DNA from 4 places in the Streptomyces sp. NPDC026659 genome. Region 1 is predicted to be linked to each of the others. Evidence: riboswitches for the same ligand, from Rfam matches in the RefSeq annotation. Region 1 holds a riboswitch; each other region holds the start of a gene.

What was found. A riboswitch is a leader RNA that binds a small molecule or an ion and turns the genes downstream of it on or off. The one in region 1 is predicted to bind cyclic di-AMP.
Positions count from the first base shown of each region.
Region 2: another riboswitch for cyclic di-AMP. It lies ahead of AB0E91_RS08300 (transglycosylase SLT domain-containing protein); the one in region 1 lies ahead of AB0E91_RS14550 (transglycosylase family protein).
Region 3: another riboswitch for cyclic di-AMP. It lies ahead of AB0E91_RS22990 (C40 family peptidase); the one in region 1 lies ahead of AB0E91_RS14550 (transglycosylase family protein).
Region 4: another riboswitch for cyclic di-AMP. It lies ahead of AB0E91_RS04405 (M23 family metallopeptidase); the one in region 1 lies ahead of AB0E91_RS14550 (transglycosylase family protein).

Region 1 covers NZ_JBEZXY010000005.1:83,759-86,958, forward strand. The annotation lists gene eno (phosphopyruvate hydratase) at 1-940, opposite strand, end outside; gene AB0E91_RS14550 (transglycosylase family protein) at 1,316-2,035, opposite strand; cyclic di-AMP (ydaO/yuaA leader) riboswitch at 2,040-2,213, opposite strand; gene AB0E91_RS14555 (transglycosylase family protein) at 2,406-3,200, opposite strand, start outside.
Region 2 covers NZ_JBEZXY010000002.1:791,649-794,848, forward strand. The annotation lists gene AB0E91_RS08295 (polyprenyl synthetase family protein) at 1-726, opposite strand, end outside; cyclic di-AMP (ydaO/yuaA leader) riboswitch at 1,342-1,555, shown strand; gene AB0E91_RS08300 (transglycosylase SLT domain-containing protein) at 1,558-2,046, shown strand; gene AB0E91_RS08305 (HAD family hydrolase) at 2,123-2,932, opposite strand.
Region 3 covers NZ_JBEZXY010000009.1:112,179-115,378, forward strand. The annotation lists gene AB0E91_RS22980 (8-amino-7-oxononanoate synthase) at 1-314, shown strand, start outside; gene AB0E91_RS22985 (ATP-binding protein) at 477-935, shown strand; gene AB0E91_RS22990 (C40 family peptidase) at 978-1,451, opposite strand; cyclic di-AMP (ydaO/yuaA leader) riboswitch at 1,455-1,678, opposite strand; gene AB0E91_RS22995 (hypothetical protein) at 2,111-2,416, opposite strand; gene AB0E91_RS23000 (ATP-dependent Clp protease proteolytic subunit) at 2,424-3,047, opposite strand.
Region 4 covers NZ_JBEZXY010000001.1:1,017,136-1,020,335, reverse strand. The annotation lists gene AB0E91_RS04410 (pitrilysin family protein) at 1-831, shown strand, start outside; cyclic di-AMP (ydaO/yuaA leader) riboswitch at 1,077-1,235, shown strand; gene AB0E91_RS04405 (M23 family metallopeptidase) at 1,248-1,991, shown strand; gene AB0E91_RS04400 (GntR family transcriptional regulator) at 2,224-2,883, shown strand; gene AB0E91_RS04395 (HPr family phosphocarrier protein) at 3,066-3,200, opposite strand, start outside.

The DNA of each region.
Region 1 (3,200 bases):
GGTCGTCACCGACGATCTGCACCTTGTCGCCGAGGCGGTCGGTGAGGACCTTCCAGCCGGCCCAGTCGTCCTCGAACAGCGGGTCCTCGATGGAGACCAGCGGGTAGGCCGCCACCAGCTCCTCGTAGTACTCCGTCATCTCGGCGGCGGAGCGCTCCTTGCCCTCGAAGAGGTACTTGCCGTCCTTGTAGAACTCGGACGCGGCGACGTCGAGCGCCAGGGCGACCTGCTCGCCGGGGACGTAGCCGGCCTCCGTGATGGCCTCGAGGATGAGGTCGAGGGCCTCGCGGTTGGAGCCGAGGTTCGGGGCGAAGCCGCCCTCGTCGCCGAGGCCGGTGGCCAGGCCCTTGCGCTTCAGGACCTTCTTGAGGGTGTGGTAGACCTCGGCGCCCCAGCGGACGGCCTCGGAGAAGGACTCCGCGCCGATCGGCGCGATCATGAACTCCTGGATGTCCACGTTGGAGTCGGCGTGCGAGCCGCCGTTCAGGATGTTCATCATCGGAACGGGCAGCAGGTGCGCGTTCGGGCCGCCCAGGTAGCGGAACAGCGGGAGGTCGCTGGCCTCGGAGGCGGCGTGGGCGACGGCGAGGGAGACGCCGAGGATGGCGTTGGCGCCGAGCGAGCCCTTGTTGTCGGTGGCGTCCAGGTCGAACATGGCCTGGTCGATCAGGCGCTGCTCGGTGGCGTCGTAGCCGACCAGCTCCGGGCCGATCTGCTCGATGACGGCGAGGACGGCCTTCTCGACACCCTTGCCCTGGTAGCGGTTGGGGTCGCCGTCACGGAGCTCGATGGCCTCGAAGGCACCGGTGGAGGCACCGGACGGAACGGCGGCACGACCCGTGCTGCCGTCGTCGAGGCCGACCTCGACCTCGACCGTGGGGTTGCCTCGGGAGTCCAGGATTTCCCGGGCTACGACGACGTCGATGGACGGCACGAGCATCTCCTTCTTGGATGTGACGCTGAGATGTGCGGGGCGGTGTGCCTTGCGGCACTGCCTTGCGACTAGAGCCTAACCGTCCCCGGGGTGTCGGCCGTCGACCGACCGTCCCGTGGACAGGGAGACCGTACTCATTGTTCACGCCCGGAACAAAGGGGGTTCGGGGGGTCTGGCCAGGGCCGTGGTGCGGGGGGCTGCGCGTACGGACCCCCGGGGCGGCCCGCGGAGCCGCGGAACCCCGCTCCGGCGCGTACGGGGGAACACGCGCCGGGGCGGGGACCGGTGGGGGGGGAGGGGGCTCACCGCGGCCGTGTGCGTGGGGCGGCGCGGGTGAGCGGGTGCGGGGGCGCCGCCCTTCGAGCGGGCGGCGCGGGGCCGCTACTTCAGGTGCAGCAGCTGGCCCGGGTAGATGAGGTCGGCCTTCTGGACGATGTCCTTGTTGAGGTCGAACAGCTTCTTCCAGCCGCCCTTGACGTGGTGCTTCGTGGCGATGGTGCTGAGCGTGTCGCCCTTGACGACCTTGTACTCGCCGTCACCCTTCTTGACCTTCTGGCCGGTCGGGGTGGTGACGGTCGCGGCCGGACGGCTCGCGGAGCGCGAGGCGGTCTGGGGGGCGGTGGTGCGCGCGGCGGCGTCCGCCGTGGCCTTGGCGGTGTCCGTGGCGGTCTTCGCCGTGGTGGACGGGGTGGTGGTGGACGGGGTGCTCGCGGCCGCGGAGCTGTACGGCGTGCTGGACAGGCCCGTGCCGCAGACCGGCCAGGCACCCTTGCCCTGGGCGGCGAGGACCTTCTCGGCGATGGTGATCTGCTGGTCCTTGGTGGCCTTGTCGGCCGTGGCGGCGTACTGCGCGCCGCCGTACGCCGCCCAGGTGGCGGCGGAGAACTGGAGGCCGCCGTAGTAGCCGTTGCCGGTATTGATGGCCCAGTTGCCGCCGGACTCGCACTGGGCGACGGCGTCCCACTCGGAGGCGGTGGCGGCGGAGGCGTTGCCGGCCGCCATCAGCGGACCGGCGATCGCGGCGCCGGCGACACCGGCGAGCGCGAGGGTGCGGACGGCCTTGGCCGGGCGACGGTGCGTGCCCTTGCTGGAAAACAGCATGGATCGATCCCCTCACCGACGCCTGCGAGGTGAGCTGTCGGGTTCGGGCCGGTTGAGTTGCCCGGCCACCCTCCCCGTCGTGGAGGGGGTGGCTTCACCCCAAGCCCGTCCCGGTGTCAGCCACCGGGCCGGGCACTTACCTTGGTTCCCCCGCTCCTGCCGGCGGCGCTTGACGCGTCGACTGTTCCCGGGTGACCGCTGGCAGGATTCGGCGTTCCGGTCATCGGGGCTCGTGGTGACGAGCGGACCGACCGTAGACAGGGACACAGGGGAATTTCAAAGACGATCAGGGCCTCTGAGACTCATCCCACACTTTCACCAATTCGGACATACAGCCAGAAGAGGGACGTCAATCCCGTCCCGAATCGGGCTACTTGCCGTCCGTCCCGCCGGGCACCTTGAGCGTCTGACCAAGGACAAGGGCGTCCGGGTCGCCGCCGACGACCTTCTTGTTCGCGGAGTAGAGCGCCTGCCAGCCGCCGTCGACACCAAGGGAGTCGGCGATGGACTCCAGCGTGTCGCCCTCGTGGATGGTGTATGTGGTCGCGGAGGGCAGGGCGTGCCGCCCGGCGTTGTCCGCCTTCTGACCACCTGTCACGTCCTCGTCCGCGGTGCCGCCGCGGTGGCGGCCGCCGCCGGAGAGCGAGCCGGTGTCGACGAGGCTCCAGGAGCCGCCGTCCTGCCAGGCGTCGTCCGACGCCTCGGAGGCCGGGACGGAGTAGTCGCCGGAGGTGCCCGGGTCGTCGACCGCGGTGGAGGCGCCGGACTTGGCGCCCTTGTCCTGGCCGGAGCCCTTGGCGTCCGCGTCCTTGTCCTTGCCCTTGTCGTCGGACGGCTTGGCCGACGGGTCGGCGGAGGAGCCGGCCGAGGCCGAAGCGGAGGGCGAGTCCGAGGGCTTGGCCGACTCGGACGAGTCGGACTTACCGGCGGAATCCGATGCGGACGGCGAGGCGGTGTCCTTGCCGTCGGAGGAACCGGCGCTCGGGGACGCGGTGTCCGCGACGCCCGTGTCCACGTTCAGCGAGGCGGAGTCGGAGGTCAGACCGGCCGTCAGGGCGCAGGTCGCCCAGTGGGTGGTGCCCTGCTCGGCGAGGATCTTCTCGGCGACGGAGATCTGCTGGGAGCGGCTGGCCAGGTCGGCGGTGGCCGCGTACTGGCTGCCGCC
Region 2 (3,200 bases), on a different contig from region 1:
CTCGCGCAGGTCGGTGCCCGGGGTCTTGCCGGACTCCCGGGTCTCGGAGGCGATGTCGAGGACGTCGTCGCACAGCTGGAAGGCGACGCCGAGGCGCTCGCCGTACTGGGTGAGCACGTCCACCACGGTCTCGTCGGCGCCGGACATCATCGCGCCGAACCGGCACGAGACGGCGACCAGGGAGCCCGTCTTGCCGGAGAGCACGTCGAGGTAGTGCTCGACCGGGTCGCGGCCGTCCATGGGACCCGCGGTCTCCATTATCTGGCCGGTGACCAGCCGCTCGAAGGCGAGGGCCTGGACGCGGACGGCCTCCGGGCCGAGGTCGGCCAGTATCTGCGTCGCGCGGGCGAAGAGGAAGTCTCCGGTGAGGACCGCGACCGAGTTGCCCCAGCGGGTGTTGGCGCTGTCCACGCCGCGGCGCACGGCCGCCTCGTCCATGACGTCGTCGTGGTAGAGCGTGGCCAGGTGGGTCAGCTCCACGACGACGGCGGAGGGGACGATGCCCGGGGCGTACTTGTCGCCGAACTGGGCGGCGAGGAGCACGAGCAGGGGACGGAACCGCTTGCCGCCGGCCCGCACGAGGTGCTGCGCGGCTCCGGTGATGAAGGGGACCTCGCTCTTGGTGGCCTCTAGCAGGCCCTCCTCGACAGCCGTCAATCCGGCCTGGACATCGGCTTCCAGTGCCTGGTCCCGCACGCTCAGCCCGAACGGCTCGCCGACGGTCACGAGGGGTCTCCTGTCTGCTGGTGTCTGCTGGCGACTACACGGTTTGTCGATAGGTCGCTGCCATCACTCGGATCAGCGTATCCGGTCGCGTTTCCATCACCGCTATCACCCACCGGTCCACCACGGGAGGTATCGGGTCACAGCGGTCGTCTTCTGCTTTGGCGGACATGGTCGGACATTCATCGACTTAACAGGACGATGTGCCTGCTGTCGTCGGACGGCGCGCCGACAGGGCGCCCCTCCGCCCCCCATGCGGAGGGGGTCACTTCCCCCAACGAACGGGACCACCCCAGAGGTTCCGCATCCGACCGGACCGACACTCCCTAATACCCACAGACGGATCAAATCCACCTAATCGCCCATGTCTGACTTTGCGTATTTTGCGGTTTCGTGAGTTGGGTCACCGGACGCCCGATGGCGGCCGACAGGCCCCGACTACCCACCTCACCTTGGTTCATGGGGCAGTTGAGCGTTGACGGGCGCAAAGGATCAAGTACCTCAATTGGGGCAAGTCAAGATCAACCATTGCTTTGTGTGAATCCGGCACTTGTTCCGGACATCTGCTCTCGCATACGTTCCGGCCCGTCGGGCGACGCCGAATCCTGCCGGGCCCGACACACCCACTCGACGAACTCATTTCGTACGGCAGGAGCGGGGGAACCAGGTAGGCCGCCGGGACGGGTCGACGCGCGTTGATTGACGCGCGTCGACCCGGCAACGGCTCGGGGTGAAGCCGCGACTTCGTGTCCCACGGACACGGATGTGAGCGGCCGGGCACCTCCCCGCCCGAACCCGACAGCTCACCTCGCAGGCGCCGGAGAGGAACGTGTCATGTCTGCTGCCGCTCAGCCGCGCCGTGCCCGCGCCAAGCGCATCGTCCGTACGCTCGCCGTCACCGGTACCGGTGCCGCCGTGCTCGCGCTGCCGTTCATCGGTGCCACCAGCGCCTCCGCCGCTCCGGCCACCGCTTCGGCCGCCGTGAAGACCCCGGCCGGGTATGCGAACAACCTCGACGGCTGGATCCGCGAGTCCCTCGCGATCATGGCCCAGAAGGGCATCCCGGGCACCTACAACGGCATTCACCGCAACGTGATGCGCGAGTCCTCGGGGAACCCGCTCGCCATCAACAACTGGGACATCAACGCCGTCAACGGCACCCCGTCCAAGGGCCTGCTCCAGGTCATCGACCCGACCTTCACCGCGTACCACGTGGCGGGCACCTCCCTCGACCCGTACGACCCGGTCGCGAACATCACGGCCGCCTGCAACTACGCCTGGCACCGTTACGGCTCCATCGACAACGTCAACGGCCCGTACTAGGCCGTAGAGACCGGCACGTTCCCGGGGCGGGGCGCCCGTAGGTGACTCACCTACGGGCGCCCCGCCCGTTGTCCTCTCAGACGCCGTACACCCTCTCCAGGACCACCGCGATGCCGTCGTCCTCGTTGGAGAGGGTGATCTCGTCCGCCACGGCGAGCAGTTCACGGTGGGCGTTGGCCATGGCCACGCCGTGGGCGGCCCACTGGAACATGGGGATGTCGTTCGGCATGTCGCCGAAGGCGATCGTGTCCGCGCGGCCGAGGCCCAGGTGCTCGGCGGCCAGGGCGAGTCCGGTGGCCTTGGTGATGCCGCACGGCTGGAGCTCGACGGTACCGGGCCCGGACATCGTGACCGTGGCCAGCGAGCCGACGACCGAGCGGGCGGTCTCGGCCAGCTCGTCGTCGGACAGGCCGGGGTGGCGCAGCAGCACCTTGCTGATGGGCTCACGCCAGAGGTCGTCCCGCCGGTCCACCCGTACGGCGGGCAGCGTGGGGTGGGGCATCAGATAGCCGGGCTCGATGAGGGTGAGGCCGTCCACCCCGTCCTGGTCGACGGCCGCGTACACCTGCCCGACCTCGGCCTCGATCTTCCCGAGCGCCGTCTCGGCCAGCTCCCGGTCCAGCCGCACCGACCACAGCAGGCTCCCGCTCCCCGCGTCGTACACCTGCGCCCCCTGCCCGCACACCGCGAGCCCGGTACACCCCAGCGACTCCAGCAGCGGCCGCACCCGCGGCGCCGGCCGCCCGGTCACCACCAGATGCCGCGCCCCGGCCCGGGCCGCCCCCGCGAGAGCGGCCCGGGACCGCACGGAGACGGTGTCATCACCGCGCAGCAGCGTCCCGTCCAGGTCGGTGGCGATGAGTGCGGGAAGGGGAGGTGCGGCCATGATCAGAGAATACGGACGCGGGTGGTCTCCGACTCACCGGCGGGGTACGGGAGTTGACCCCGGCCGGCCGGTGGCGGCGCGGGGCGCCCGGGGGGGCGGAGTACGGCCAGGGGCAGTCGAGGTCTGACCGAGGCGCGCCCCAGGCGCCTGCCGGGAGGCCGCTACGGCCGGGGCCGCTGGAAGGCGAACGCGTACGACCATGGCACCGCCGTGCGGCAACCCGAGCTGCCGCCGGACCACGACCGAGGCGGAGCCAGGGGGTGCCGCG
Region 3 (3,200 bases), on a different contig from region 1:
CCGAACGAGCCGCCCGGGCCCGTACGGTCGCCGCCGAGCTGCACACGCGCCTGACCGCCGAGGGCCTGAACGCGGTACGTCCCGACGCCGCCGTGGTCTCCGTACGCGCCCCCTCCGCGTCCGACGCCGTCGAGTGGGCGGCCCGCTGCCGTACGGCCGGGCTCGCCGTGGGGTGCTTCCGGCCGCCCTCGGTGCCGGACGGGATTTCACGGCTGCGGCTGACGGCGCGGGCGGACCTGAGCGGCGAGGAGATCGCGCACGCTGTGAGGGTGATCGGCGAGACGCGGCCGCAGGTCCGACGCGGACGGGAGTGAGCCGGGCGTGCGCCGGAGCGCGTCGGGAACCCCAAATCCGTTCTCGCGTCGCAGAGTTCACCGCATCGGGCGATAGATATGTGCATATATCGGGGGTTGGTACCCCCGGCCGGTCCGGTGGTGGCAGGCTGACCGCCCGGCGTGGAAAGGGACGACGTTGCCATGGCAGACCATCTGGAAGCTTCCGTCACTTTGCCGAGCGAGCCCGCCTCGGTCGCCACGGCCCGCTCCTACGTACTCCGCGTCCTGGCGGAGTGGGGTCTGCCGTCGGACACCGAGGCGGCCGACACCGTACGGCTCATCGTCTCGGAGCTGGCGACCAACGCCGTGCAGCACACCTTCGGGCAGTCGCCCACGTTCACCGTGGACCTCGTCCTGGTGCGGGACGAGTGGCTGCGCATCGGCGTGACGGACAGCCACCCGCGCTTTCCCAGACGGCTGCCCGCGGCCGTGCAGCAGGACAACGGGCGGGGGATGGTCATCATCCGGTGCCTGACCGCCGAGTGCGGCGGCAGACTCCGGGTCCGTTCCACCCGCGAGGGCGGCAAGACGGTCGCCGTCGAGCTGCCCTGGACGGCGCCGGCCGGGCCCCTGACGGCGGCGGCGCGTCAGGAACCGTAGCCGCGGCCCCGCTCCGGGGACCGCGGCGGCGCTCACGCCGGGTCAGTTCACCCGGCCGTACCAGACGCTCTTGGTCCAGATCTTCTGCAGGCGCACCACGTCCCCGGTCTTCGGGGCGTGCCAGATCTTGCCCTTCCCGGCGTAGATCCCGACGTGGTAGACGCTGGACCCCGAGTGGAAGAACACCAGGTCGCCGGCCTTGCGGTGGCCGGCCGAGATGTGGTGCGTCTTGTTGTACTGCTGGGCGGCGGTGCGGGGCAGCTTCTTGCCCGCCTTCTTGAACGAGTAGAGCGTCAGCCCCGAGCAGTCGAACCGGCGCGGTCCGGTGGCCCCGTAGCTGTACGGAGCGCCCTTCTTGGACGCGGCGATCTGGAGCGCCTTCGTCGCGGTGGTCGCGGCGGAGGCCTCCGTGGCCAGCCCCGGCACCGCGATCGAGCCGCCCACGGCGGCAAGAGTGAGGGCCGAAGCCGTTCCGGCCCGGGCCATCAGCGACGGGACACGATTGAGCGCAGTCATGCGCAACCCTTCGTCAGCCGCCTGTGAAGGATGACCTGTCGGATTCGGGCTGGCGAAGTTGCCCGGCCGTGTCGCCACGGCTTCACCCCAAGGGCCACTCGGTACGACCGCCCGCTGTTCGCGAACGTCCGTGCCGGCGACCCGTCTTGCTCGGGTCCTCCACTCCTGCCGATGCACTCCTGTCGACCGGTCATCCGGGCGGCGGCAGGACTCGGCGTCCGCCCGGACCGCCCCGCCGCTGTGGCGGGGGCTTGTCGTCAGACAGGGATCTTCACTTACTACTGCCGGAAAATCCCAATGGAATCGGCGGTTTGTGGCGTTACTCACCACTCGCCCGATCGGGTGGACAGTCCCGTTCCCGAACTTCCGTCAGCCCCCGTGCGTAGCCCCGGACCTGGGGCGCGAGGGCCCCTCACGGCACGGTCACGCGTGCGCCGCGCAACTCGGAGGGCGCGGAAACGGGCCCGGAGATACACCGGTCGGCGGTACCACGTTCGGCCCGTTTCGGCTCCCCGAGTGGGGGAGTGCTCGACGCGCGGGGTCCGGTGGGGGTGCCGGGCGTCCGGGCGGGGTGTCGTGGTCGGGCGGGAGCGTGGCGGGGGTGGGGTCGAGGGGTGTGCCGGGCTCGTGGAAGGTCAGTGGTATTCCGGCGCGTCGGGTCACTTCCCGTCGTCCGGCGGAAGCACGACCCGCGCGGTGCGGCGTTCGCCGTCCAGCAGGCGCAGCGCGCGTGTCAGCGTGCTCCCGTGCAGCTCCGTCTCGCCCCGCTGGTGCATCAGCGTGAGCGCGTCCCTCAGCTCTGTCGCCTTGCGCACGAGGGCCTGCGCGGCCCGCAGACCGCGGTACGTGTCCTCCTCCCGGGCGGGGTTGATCCGGCCGAGCAGCTCGGCCGTCTCCAGGTAACGGTCGATCAGCTCGCCCTCGGCGCGGGTCAGCGCGGGCAGCGGTGGAAGGTCCGGCAGCACGGCGCGCTCACCGGGCGCCGGAGGTGCGGCTCTGCACGACCTCGTCCGCGAGTCCGTACGCGACGGCGTCCCGCGCGTCCAGCACCAGCTGCCGTTCCAGATCGGCGTGCACGCGCTCGGCGTCCCGACCGGTGTGGCGGACGAGGATCTCTTCCATCAGGGCCCTGGTGCGCACCAGCTCTTCGGCCTGGATGAACAGATCGCTCGGCTGCCCGTGCGCGGGCTCGTGCAGCGCGGGCTGCTCCAGCACGACCCGGGCCCCGGGCAGCACGAACCGCTTCCCCGGTGTCCCCGCCGCGAGCAGCACCGCCGAGGCGGAGGCGACCTGGCCGAGGCAGTAGGTCGCCACGTCGCAGGAGACGTACCGCATCGTGTCGTACACGGCGGTCATGGCGTGGAACGAGCCGCCCGGGCTGTTGAGGTACAGGGTGATGTCCCGGTCCGGCGCGGTGTGTTCGAGCTGCATCAGCTGACCGATCACATCGGTCGACGCGGTGTCGTCCAGCGGAGTCCCCAGAAACACGATCCGCCCCTCGAACAGCTTGGAGTACGGATCGAGCGTGCGCAGCTGCCCCGTCCCGGAGCGCTCGGTGAACTCGGGCAGGACATATCGGGCGGACGAACGGGACATGGGCGTACCCCTCCTGACGAGCGGGCCGTGATGGCCCTCGCTTCTGTAAAAAATGTACAGGACGTACGGGGCGCTGTGCTCGCCCGACGGACGGTCATGTCCATTCAGTGCGACGGGAGTTCAGGGGAGAGGTGGCTCCACGGGCATCACGGC
Region 4 (3,200 bases), on a different contig from region 1:
ACCGTCGAGAAGATCGACGCGTCCGCCGTGCGCGCCTTCTACGACCGCCATGTGCGCCCGGCCACGGCCACCGCGGTCGTCGTCGGCGACCTGACCGACATCGACCTGGACGGGCTGCTCACCGAGACCCTGGGCGCCTGGACGGGCACGCCGGGCACGCCCCGCCCGGTGCCGCCGGTCAGCTCCGACGACACCGGCCGCGTGGTCATCGTGGACCGGCCCGGCGCCGTCCAGACCCAGCTGCTCATCGGCCGCACCGGCTCCGACCGGCACGACCGGGTGTGGCCCGCGCAGGTGCTCGGCACCTACTGCCTCGGCGGCACCCTCACCTCCCGCCTGGACCGCGTCCTGCGCGAGGAGAAGGGCTACACCTACGGCGTGCGCGCCTTCGGCCAGGTGCTGCGCTCCTCCGCCGACGGCACGGGCGCCTCGATGCTCGCCATCAGCGGCTCGGTGGACACGCCCAACACCGGTCCCGCGCTCGCGGACCTGTGGACCGTGCTGAACACCCTCGCGGCGGAGGGCCTGACCGACGCCGAGCGGGACGTGGCCGTGCAGAACCTGGTCGGGGTCGCCCCGCTGAAGTACGAGACGGCCGCCGCCGTCGCCGGGACGCTGGCCGACCAGGTCGAGCAGCACCTGGCCGACGACTACCAGGCCGAGCTGTACCGCCGCCTGGCCGCGACCGGCACCGTGGAGGCCACCGCGGCCGTCGTGAACGCCTTCCCGGCGGACCGTCTGGTGACCGTCCTCGTCGGTGACGCCGCTCAGATCAAGGAGCCGGTGGAGGCCCTCGGTATCGGCCCGGTCACCGTGGTGTCGGCCGAGTAACCACGAGGAGCGACAAGGAACGGCGAGCGGCGACACCCGCACGCGCGCAGGGGCCCTGACGGCAGATGACCCGTCAGGGCCCTTTCATGTTCGACCCGGTCGGCAAATGTCCGGATTGATGCGGAGGTTGCCCGTCTGCCCTGTGTCGTGCGCTACAAATGCCCGGAGTCGTTTGAGTATCGGCCGCCGTCCCCATTAGCTTCTTCCGGGCTGTCCGTCAGGCAGTGCGCCGCGCCCGCGGCACCGGACAGCCGACGCCGAGTCCCCGCATGGCGCGAGCCTGGGGAGCCGGGGAACCATGTTCCCGAGGTGAATCGGGCACCCACGCGCGAGCGGGGGAGTCCGTAGGAGACCTTCCTCTCCGAACCTGTCAGCTAACCCGGTAGGCGTGAGGGAAGGAAAGGACCAGCCACCACATGGCGTTCATGTGCGCCACCGGGAAGCATCGCAGGCCCGGACGTGTCACGCGTACCACCGCTCGGGCGGCCGGAGTAGCGGCCCTCACCACCACCGGTGTCGTCGGCACCCTCACGGCCTCCCCGGCCCTCGCCGCCGACAACTCCGCCGAGCAGACCGGTCTCACCCCGGTCATCAGCGTCAACGACGACCTCGCCGCCGAGATCGACGCCCAGGCGTCCGCCCAGCGGGCCGCGGCCGAGCGCAAGGCCGCCCAGGAGGCCGCCGCCGCGCGCGTGAAGGAGGCGCGCGACGCCGAGATCCGCGCGGCCCGCGCCGCCGAGCGCGAGCGGCTGAACGCCTTCGTCGTGCCGATCACCCACTCCTACGTCTCCACCGGCTACAAGACCGGCGGCTCCCTGTGGTCCTCCGGCAGCCACACCGGCATCGACTTCCACGCCGCGAGCGGGACGCCCGTCCACGCGGTCGGCGCGGGCACCGTCGTCTCCGCCGGCTGGGGCGGGGCGTACGGCAACGAGGTCGTGATCCGCATGGCCGACGGCATGTACACCCAGTACGGCCATCTGTCGTCCCTCGGCGTCTCGGTGGGCCAGCAGGTCACCCCGGGCCAGCAGATCGGCCTGTCCGGCGCGACCGGCAACGTGACAGGACCGCACCTGCACTTCGAGGCCCGTACGAGCCCCGAGTACGGCTCGGACATCGACCCGGTCGGCTACCTCCGCAAGCACGGCGTGGACGTCTGAGCCGCGCCGCGTCTCAGGCAGTACTCCAGGGAGCCCCGGTCCGCACCGCCGCCGGGGCTCCCGCTCTTTCCGCGGCGTTTCCCGGCGCGTCGGGCGTCCGCCACCGAGCCGCGCTGTCCAAAAAAGAGCCATGAATTCCGGTCCGCCGTCGGAAATTCCCGCACATTGCAATAGAGTCACGGAACAGACGTCCGGCGTCGACGTTTCACGGGGATTAAGGCGGAGGTGGCTCATGCGTATTCCGGCGCATTCGGTGTGCACGGCGATCCGGGACGACATCGTCGCCGGGGTCCACGAGCGCGGCAGCCGCCTGACCGAGGAGGTCCTCGCCCGCCGCTACGGCGTCTCGCGCGTCCCCGTCCGCGAGGCGCTGCGCACGCTGGAGGCGGAGGGGTTCGTGGTGACCCGGCGGCACGCGGGAGCGTGCGTGGCCGAGCCGACCGAGCGGGAGGCCGCCGACCTGCTGGAGATGCGGCGCCTCCTCGAACCGCTGGGTGCCGCGCGGGCCGCGCAGCGGCGCACCGAGGCCCACCTCAAGGTGCTGCGTGGCCTGGTCCGCCTTGGCCAGGAGCGGGCCAGGCGCGGGAACAGCGAGGATCTGCGGGCGCTGGGCGGCTGGTTCCACGAGACGCTGGGACAGGCCGCGGGCAGCCAGTCGCTGACCGCGCTGCTCACCCAGGTGCGGCACAAGATCGCCTGGATGTACACGGTGGAGGCCCCGGCGAACCCGGTCGAGTCCTGGGCGGAGCACGGCGCGATCGTGGACGCGGTGGCGCGCGGGGACGGCGACCGCGCGCGGTCGCTCACGGCGCTGCACGCCGAGCGCGCGGCGTTCGCACACCGGCTGCGGCAGCCGCAACATGTTGTAAACACAGCGGGTCAGCGGAATTAACACGGGCGCTGTATACAAAGAACAGCTCTTTCGATGGCGTTGTTTTCCGCTGCCTGTTTTCTTTTGTGTGCCGTGAATTCCAGGGCCGTCTCGCGCCCGAAGGTAAAAACGCGGAAACCGCGCCACCCGGAACAGGTGACGCGGCTTCCGCTCTTGACGAGACGAGACCGTCGCTACGCGATTCAGACGGTCTCGGGCAGCTCGTCCAGGCCCTCGGCGACCAGCTTGGCCAGACGCTCCAGCGCGGCGTCCGCACCCTCGGCGTCGGAGGCGAGGACGATCTCCTCGCCACCCTGGGCGCCCAGGCCGAGGACGGC